DNA from 4 places in the Enterobacter sp. N5-15 genome. Region 2 is predicted to be linked to each of the others. Evidence: predicted binding sites of a transcription regulator. Region 2 holds the regulator's gene; each other region holds the start of a gene.

Region 1 (2,201 bases), 1.6 Mb from region 2:
GTCTCAATTTTGCTTAAATCCGTTGAGCCGGAGACCAGCACGCAGTGATCGATAGGGATCGTCAGCTCGCCAACCAGCGACAGGCTGGTGTGCTGCAGCAAATCGTAAACGTCGTTGATGGCGCCGGAGCTGGTGTTTTCAATCGGCACCACGGCGTAATCCGCCTGGCCGGTCTCAACCTGATTAAATATGTCGGCAAACTTCGCACAGCCGCTCTCGATAAACTCTTCGAAATGGCGTGCGGCATACTGTCGCGCGGCCAGGTGTGAATAAGAGCCTTTCGGCCCGAGGAAGGCGATACGCGCAGAGTGCGGATTGGTTTTATTCAGATGCTGCTGGAGTAACGCTTGCTGGGTGAGAACAGAGTCTTCGATGATGAGCTGGAACAACCGGGTGATGTAGTGGGCATCGAGGTGATGCGCTTTACCGAGCTGGATCAGACGCTCCAGCAGATCGCGCTCGCGGTCGATATCACGGACCGGGCGATGGGAGTCCAGCTTGGCTTTGCCCACTTCGACGGCGAGCGCGCGGCGTTCGGCCAGCAGCGCCAGTAATTTCTCGTCCAGCGCGCTGATTTTTACGCGCAGATCCAGTAACGGGTTTTCCGGTGTCATAGTGTTGCCTGTCTCATTTTATCGTTATCAATAAAAAAGGCCTCCCGCTGTGGGAGGCCTTGTTGTTCGTCTTCGCATTCTTTATCACACGACGAAACGCCTCCCAGTCAGGGGAAGGTAAAAAAGAATGCGAAGAAGAACGGCGTAAGTTTCATAAAGTCATCCTGTGATTGATACCGTTAAAGTACCCGTACTGTTTTCACCCTGTCAATAAAAAACAAAAAACGCGCCCGGAGGCGCGTTGGCGGTACACTCAATTTAAAGGATTACTCTTCTTCAACTTCTTCCGCGAAGCTGGCGTCTTTCACCGATGTTGCGGCGCGACGGGCTTCACCTTTGTGTTGCACTTTATTGAGCTGCCGTTCCAGCTTGTTGATCAAATCGTTAATAGCGGTGTACATATCCTCGTGTTTTGCGCTGGCGACCAGATGGCCGTTTGGAGTATTGATAGTTGCGTCAGCGATGAAACCCTGCGGCTCCTTGGACAGGATGATATGTGGATTAATCAAATGAGTTTGCCATTTATCCAGTTTGGCGAGACGGTCTGCGACGTGCTGGCGGATTGCCGGAGTAATTTCCATTTGTTTACTGGTAATGTTCATTGTCATAAATTTTACCTCTTGTCTTTCCGTCTTGGTGATTCCAGCATACCCGACCTAATGTCAAAATGTGTGATTTAGATCACGTTATTTTGTCGGTTTTTGTCAGGGAATCTTTTTTGTGAGGCAGGGCAGGAAGAGGTGAGATTTACCTTGTCGAAGGCAAAAATTGGGGCCATAGTTGACTGGATGTGTTGAGGCTAACGCGCTTCGGCGACGCTCTAAAATGAATAAAAAAACGGCAGCCTTCGGGCTGCCGTTTTGCATTGAGGCAAGATCAGGTGTTGCTGCTGTTCGCGGCGATGATTTTCGCCACTTTTTCAGCCTGAGCGGTCATCTGCATCTGACGGTAAGCGTTCTCCATCAGCTTCAGGCCGTCGCGCGTTGCCTGAGTATCCGGATAATCACGCAGCATACCTTCTACGCGGTTAACCACGGCAACCCATGCGCCACGGCGGGTATAGTATTCCGCCACGGAGTATTCATATTTCGCCAGACGATCTTTCAGGAACACCAGACGCTTGGTGGCGTCGGTCACGTACTGACTGTTCGGATAGCCGCGCACCAGCTTGGAGAAGTCATTGAAGGCATCACGCGCATGCTGCGGGTCACGGTCGGAACGATCCACGCCGAAGAAGCCCTGCAGCGCACTGTCGTCCAGCGCCATGTTGGTGAGGCCGCGCATGTACATCACATAGTCAATGTTAGGATGAGTCGGGTTCAGACGTATGAAACGATCGATGGTTGCCTGAGCCAGCGGCAGATCGGCATTTTTATAGTATGCATAGATAAGATCTAACTGTACCTGCTGCGAATACGGACCAAATGGATAGCGATTATCCAACGCTTCCAGTTGCGTTATCGCCTGTTTCCAGTTACCGTCCTGCAACTTTTGTTGTGCAGTCGCATAGATTTCATTCGGCGGATTGTCAGGGACCTGTTCATTTGAACCGGAGCAGCCCACCAAAGCCAGGCTCAACGTGGCCGC
Region 2 (2,201 bases):
AATCGCCAGGGCCAGCAGGGGAAAATTGATTTTCATGCGTCAACTCCGGATGCCGTGTCATGTGGTGACACAGAACAAAGAAGCGGAAAGCATGACATCAATCACAAAAAATGAGAAGTTAACAAAATGGCAAAAGATTTTTGCCAGAGAAGTAACAATCCGGGGAGTCGGGAGGGAGAAGGCTCTCCCTCCGCGTAAATCAGTGCAGCGCAGCCGTCAGACCGGCCGCGACAATCAGAGCCAGCACAACAACGGTGGTGAACAGCGAAAACTTAAGATCGGAACTCATCAATTTTTCTCCTTTTAATCCCCACACGAAAAGTGAGCTTGCTCATTTTTGCACAGATTACGTCAAAAATCTTCCTGGATTTATACTGATAACCACTTTACCTCTTCCCCTTTTCATCAAGATAGGACAAAATTCCACGCTAAATTTATTAGCGTACCGGCCATTGACCCCCTCCTGACGTCCCGTGTCGTTTTCCCGGCGTGCCGCAATTCAACATTGCGAGATAAGGGTGAGAGAAGGCAAACGTTTACCTTCAAGTTTTTCAGGAGTTTAGGATATGGTCTGGAGTGACATTTAATGGCAACAATTAAAGACGTAGCAAAACGCGCAAACGTTTCCACTACAACCGTATCACATGTAATTAACAAAACCCGCTTCGTGGCGGAAGAGACGCGCAATGCCGTCTGGGCAGCGATCAAAGAGCTGCACTATTCGCCAAGCGCGGTTGCGCGTAGCCTCAAGGTTAATCACACCAAGTCTATTGGATTGCTGGCGACCAGCAGTGAAGCGGCCTATTTTGCCGAGATCATTGAAGCGGTTGAAAAAAACTGCTTCCAGAAAGGCTATACCCTGATTCTGGGCAACGCGTGGAACAGCATTGAAAAACAGCGCGCCTACCTGTCGATGATGGCGCAAAAGCGCGTTGATGGCCTGCTGGTGATGTGTTCCGAGTACCCGGAATCCGTGCTGTCGATGCTGGAAGAGTATCGCCACATTCCCATGGTGGTCATGGACTGGGGCGAAGCGCGCGCGGATTTCACCGATTCCGTTATCGATAACGCCTTTGAAGGCGGCTATATGGCCGGTCGTTATCTGATCGAACGCGGTCACCGCGAGATTGGCGTGATCCCCGGTCCGCTGGAGCGCAACACCGGCGCGGGCCGTCTGGCCGGTTTTATGAAAGCGATGGAAGAAGCGCTGATCAACGTGCCGGAAAACTGGATTGTGCAGGGTGACTTTGAGCCGGAATCGGGCTACCGCGCGATGCAGCAGATTGTCTCCCAGCCGCACCGTCCGACCGCCGTTTTCTGCGGGGGCGACATCATGGCGATGGGCGCGCTCTGTGCTGCCGACGAGCTGGGCCTGCGAGTCCCGCAGGATATTTCTGTGATCGGGTATGACAACGTGCGTAACGCGCGTTTCTTCACGCCAGCGCTGACCACCATTCACCAGCCGAAAGATTCGCTGGGCGAAACGGCCTTCAATATGCTGATGGACAGGATCGTCAACAAGCGTGAAGAGTCGCAGTCCATTGAAGTTCACCCGCGTCTTATCGAACGCCGTTCCGTTGCGGACGGTCCGTTCCGCGACTACCGTCGTTAATCGCTTTACGGGGCCAGCTATGCTGGCTCCCGTAACCATTCCCGGTTTAGCGTTTCGCTATCTCCCAGATAATCCAGCAGCCAGGCCATCGCAGGCGAGACATCATTTTGCTGCCAGGTGAGGCAGCAGGCCGCATCCGGGAACGGATTCTCCAGCGTCAGCTCAACCCACTCTCCGGTATCGATGCGCGGACGCGCGAAATGAACGGGCACCATTGCGACGCACAGTCCGGCGCTGAGGCACGTCGCCGACGATTCCCAGTCGGGGGCCACCACCCGCCGCTGGTTGTCCAGAAGCCAGGTGATACGCTTGGGCAATGAACGGGACGTATCCTCCAGCACCAGCGACGGCCAGTTGCGCAGCGTATCATCGCTCAGCGGCCCTTCCATCGCCGCCAGCGGATGATCGCTTGCCACCACGCACTTCCAGCTCAGCATCCCCATATCGCGAAAGGCGTAACGCCCCCCGACCGGGATCGCCTGCGTGGCCCCAATCGCCATCTCTGCCCTGCCGTCAGCCAGCGCATCCCAGACGCCGTTGAACACCTCCTGCGAGACCCGCAGTTCGACATCCGAAAAATGACGATAGA
Region 3 (2,201 bases), 400 kb from region 2:
ACCAGCGCATTTAATACCAGCTCGGCACGCTGCTCTTTAGAGAGCACCAGATCGCGGCATTTTTCTTCAAAAGAGAAATAAAGCGCCGCGTCGTCAACGCAAAAGCCCGACGGGGAAAACGCGTCCGGGGTTAACATTCGGCGGGCAAAACGAGAACGAAACAACATGCCATTGGCTAAATCGAGCATCATGCGATCGTGCTCGTCGCAAAAATACCAGCGCCAGTTATCGTCAGGTTTAATTCGCATGTGTCTCTCCCGTCCCCAAACATCCTGTACTAAAATTGTCCTGATCGCCGCTTCGTTTATAACACCATTAATAAAAGACTATAATGTCTAAATAAGCAACAGTGACGGAATATAAAACAACCAGGGCTGGAAATAAAGCCCTGGTTGTCTGATTAAGAGAAAAGATTAGATATGAGTAACGATTTCTTTAATCAGCGGTGGTCCTTTAAAAATAAAGCCGGAATAGATTTGCACCAGTGACGCACCCGCCGCCATCTTCTCGCGTGCAGCAATCACTGAGTCAATGCCGCCGACGCCAATAATCGGCAGACGTCCTTTTAATTCCGCAGAAAGGGCGCGAATAATTTCGGTGCTTTTTAATTGTACCGGACGTCCACTTAACCCACCCGCTTCGTCACAGTTTTTCATTCCTTGCACGAGGGAGCGATCGAGGGTGGTATTGGTTGCAATCACACCATCAATATTATGGCGAACTAAACTGTCGGCAACCTGGATCAATTCTTCGACAGAAAGATCCGGGGCGATCTTAACCGCGACCGGAACATATTTATGGTGGATCGTCTGGAGTTCATTTTGCTTATTTTTAATGGCACTCAGAAGATCGTCCAGCGCTTCGCCATATTGTAAGGAACGCAGCCCCGGGGTATTGGGTGAAGAAATATTCACCGCAATATAACCGGCATAGGCGTAGACTTTTTCCATACAAATCAGATAGTCATCTTTACCCTGCTCTACCGGCGTGTCTTTATTTTTGCCGATATTGATGCCTAATATCCCGTCAAAATGGGCTTTTTTTACGTTCTCAACAAGGTGATCAACACCGAGGTTATTAAAGCCCATGCGGTTGATCAGCCCTTCGGCTTCAACCAGGCGGAACAGGCGCGGCTTGTCATTTCCCGGCTGCGGGCGCGGCGTGACGGTACCGATTTCAATGGAGCCAAAGCCCATCGCGCCCAGGGCATCAATGCACTCGCCATTTTTGTCCAGACCCGCCGCCAGACCCAGCGGATTTTTAAAGGTCAGACCCATGCACTGCACAGGTTTTTCCGGCACATTCTGACGCACCAGAGCGGCCAGAGGCGTTCCGGTAATACGACGTAATTGCTGGAATGTAAATTCATGAGCGCGCTCAGGGTCGAGCTGGAAAAGGGCTTTACGAACGAAGGGGTAGTACATGAACTCTCCTGGATTCCCGGTGTGCAAACCGGGAGGGGATTATGGGCGATCCACGCGCGAAAGGGAATTGACCTGCGGCAAAAAATCAGCGTAAAACGCAATCGTTTACCTCCCTGTCTATTTCTTATGCACTTTTTCGCATTTTAATTGCAGATAAATCATTTAGTGGAATAACCGCGCGGTGTCACACTCCTGAAAATTGTTATGAATGTTAGATAAAAGCAAACAATTAGTTATAAGGAGGAAGTATGCGCGTCATTACCCTGGCCGGAAGTCCACGATTCCCTTCGCGCTCCAGCGCCCTGCTGGAATATGCCCGCGAAAAACTCAATGCCCTGGATGTGGAAGTGTGCCACTGGAACCTGCATAACTTCGAACCTGAAGATCTGCTCTATGCCCGTTTCGACAGCCCTGCGCTTAAAACGCTCATCGAGCAGCTTAACGGCGCTGACGGCTTAATTGTGGCAACGCCCATTTATAAAGCCTCTTTTTCCGGGGCGCTGAAAACCCTGCTCGATCTGCTTCCGGAACGCGCGCTGGACGGCAAAGTCGTGCTGCCGCTGGCAACGGGCGGTACGGTGGCCCATTTACTGGCCGTGGATTATGCCCTGAAGCCGGTGCTGAACGCGCTGAAAGCGCAGGAGATCCTCCACGGCGTTTTCGCAGATGACTCCCAGGTTATCGATTATCAACATAAACCTCATTTTACGCCGAACCTGCAAACCCGCCTCGATACTGCCCTGGAAACCTTCTGGCATGCTCTGCACCGCAGGGATA
Region 4 (2,201 bases), 2.4 Mb from region 2:
GCGGCCGCGCTGCTGATCTTCCAGACGTTTGGACAGAACGGCCAGATCTTCGCTGGTGTCGTCGCCCACAATCACAATGACCGCTTTCTGCCCGGTTGCGTCGGAGTACACGTGCATGTTGTTCGCCTGGGTGCCCAGCTTGCCGCTCTGGTCAGTCATATCGGCTGGCAGAGAGAAACTGAGTTTGCCATCCATCAGATTCACCGGCTGGCCGGTCGCGTTGCTCTCTGCGGATGCGCCCTGAGCAGGCATTTTCGTGTCGCTGTTATCACAGGCTGCAAGACCCACAACCAGCAGGCCAATCCCGACATATTTAACCAGATTGCGCATTGACTTCTTCCTTTCGATAAACGGCCATAACGGCTCATTCGCTCATCTTATCACAACTGATAAAGCGAACCCTTAACCAGCCTGCAATGCCGTGATTTCAGATTTATCTGCCAGCCTTTTCAGCAGCATATTGAGCAGCACGCCGTACATCGGCAGGAAGAAGACAATGCTGATGAGGACCTTGAAGCAGTAGTCCACCAGCGCGATTTCCATCCAGTGTTCAGCCATGAACGCATCCGGGCTGCGCCAGAAGGCGATGAAGAAGAAGGCCAGCGTATCGCTCACGTTACCGAACAGCGTGGAGGCGGTTGGTGCCATCCACCAGCGATGGTTCTGACGCAGGCGGTTAAACACATGCACGTCGAGGATCTGCCCCAGCGCGTAGGCCATAAAGCTTGCCGCGGCGATACGGGCAACAAACAGGTTGAAGTGGGTTAACGCCTCAAAGCCCTGCCAGCTTCCCATATAAAACAGAGAGGAAATCACGTACGAGATGAACAGCGCCGGGAGCATGACCGAAAAAATAATGCGGCGAGCCAGCGGTGCGCCAAAGATACGCACGGTCAAATCGGTCGCGAGGAAAATAAACGGGAAGCTGAACGCGCCCCAGGTGGTATGAAAACCAAAGATGGAGATCGGGAGCTGCACCAGATAGTTGCTGGAGGTGATCACCAGCAAATGGAAAAGCGAAAGCCAGAACAACGCTTTTACGCGCTGTGATTCAGAAAACGACGTCATATTGTGACCTTTTTATACGTTGGGGTGAGGGAACCCAATAAAAACCGCAGCATGATACTGCTTTGGCAGGACATTGCAATGGTTAGTTTTTACGCAATCGTTAACCTGGTTTGCATTGATCGCAACCGGGCGTAAACTACAGCCGTTTTTACCAGACCGAGAAGACCATGATCGACCTGTTTTCCAGCCCAGACCACACTCTTGACGCCCAGGGCCTTCGCTGCCCGGAGCCGGTAATGATGGTACGCAAAACCGTGCGCAACATGCAGACCGGTGAAACGCTGCTGATTATTGCCGATGACCCGGCCACGACCCGCGATATTCCCGGCTTTTGTACCTTTATGGAACATGAACTGGTGGCACAGCAGACCGAGGCGCTGCCGTACCGGTATTTGATTCGTAAGGGTTAGATGGGCTGTCCTCTGCGGCCTGATGCCCTCACCCCGGCCCTCTCCCACGGGGAGAGGGAGCAAACACTAAAAACGGCAATCTTTGATTGCCGTTTTGCGTTTACCTAGCCTTTCATCCACGCCCTGATCCCGTCCAGGAACATCTGCGTTGCCATCATTACCAGAATCAGCCCCATCAGGCGTTCCAGCGCGTTCACCCCTTTCTCTCCCAGCAGGCGAAGGAACAGGGACGACTGCAGCAGGATAATAAACGTCCCGCCCCAGGCGATCAGCAGGGCAATCACCAGATGGCTCATCTGGTTCGGATATTGATGCGACAGCAGCATCAGCGTGGCCAGAATGGTTGGCCCGGCGACGAGGGGGATCGCCAGCGGCACAATAAACGGCTCTTCACCCGCAGGCAGGCCGCTGCTGCTGCCTTCCGCGCTCGGGAAAATCATCTTAATGGCAATCAGGAACAGAATAATCCCGCCGGAAATCGAAACCGTTTCGGCGCGCAGGTTCAGGAACGCGAGAATTTTTTCACCCGCAAACAGGAAGATAAACATCACCAGCAGGGCGATGAGCAGCTCGCGGATCATGATCGCCCGGCGGCGCTTCGGCTCGGTGTGCTTCAGCACCGACATGAAGATCGGCAGGTTACCCAGTGGATCCATTATCAGAATCAATAAAACCGCTGCGGAAATGATTTCACTCATGTAAATTATCCCTGAAATTCTCTAT

Evidence for each region. The regulator PurR, encoded in region 2, represses purine synthesis genes. The targets are predictions, from matches to a motif close to CANGCAAACGTTTGCNTG.
Region 1: raiA (ribosome-associated translation inhibitor RaiA) is a predicted target of PurR. The motif match lies at 1,320-1,337, and genes of this name have one in related genera.
Region 3: pyrD (quinone-dependent dihydroorotate dehydrogenase) is a predicted target of PurR. The motif match lies at 1,519-1,536, and genes of this name have one in related genera.
Region 4: tusA (sulfurtransferase TusA) is a predicted target of PurR. The motif match lies at 1,159-1,176, and genes of this name have one in related genera.

What each region holds. Positions count from the first base shown of each region.
Region 1 is NZ_CM170150.1:3,638,820-3,641,020, reverse strand. It holds gene pheA (bifunctional chorismate mutase/prephenate dehydratase) at 1-614, opposite strand, end outside; Phe leader region at 645-770, opposite strand; gene pheL (pheA operon leader peptide PheL) at 722-769, opposite strand; gene raiA (ribosome-associated translation inhibitor RaiA) at 881-1,222, opposite strand; gene bamD (outer membrane protein assembly factor BamD) at 1,491-2,201, opposite strand, start outside.
Region 2 is NZ_CM170150.1:2,023,391-2,025,591, reverse strand. It holds gene AC2TE5_RS09655 (MFS transporter) at 1-36, opposite strand, end outside; gene cydH (cytochrome bd-I oxidase subunit CydH) at 200-289, opposite strand; gene purR (HTH-type transcriptional repressor PurR) at 587-1,612, shown strand; gene punR (DNA-binding transcriptional activator PunR) at 1,630-2,201, opposite strand, start outside.
Region 3 is NZ_CM170150.1:1,621,141-1,623,341, reverse strand. It holds gene zapC (cell division protein ZapC) at 1-248, opposite strand, end outside; gene pyrD (quinone-dependent dihydroorotate dehydrogenase) at 414-1,424, opposite strand; gene ssuE (NADPH-dependent FMN reductase) at 1,673-2,201, shown strand, end outside.
Region 4 is NZ_CM170150.1:4,517,108-4,519,308, reverse strand. It holds gene AC2TE5_RS21430 (DcrB family lipoprotein) at 1-330, opposite strand, end outside; gene AC2TE5_RS21425 (7-cyano-7-deazaguanine/7-aminomethyl-7-deazaguanine transporter) at 403-1,068, opposite strand; gene tusA (sulfurtransferase TusA) at 1,236-1,478, shown strand; gene yhgN (NAAT family transporter YhgN) at 1,583-2,176, opposite strand.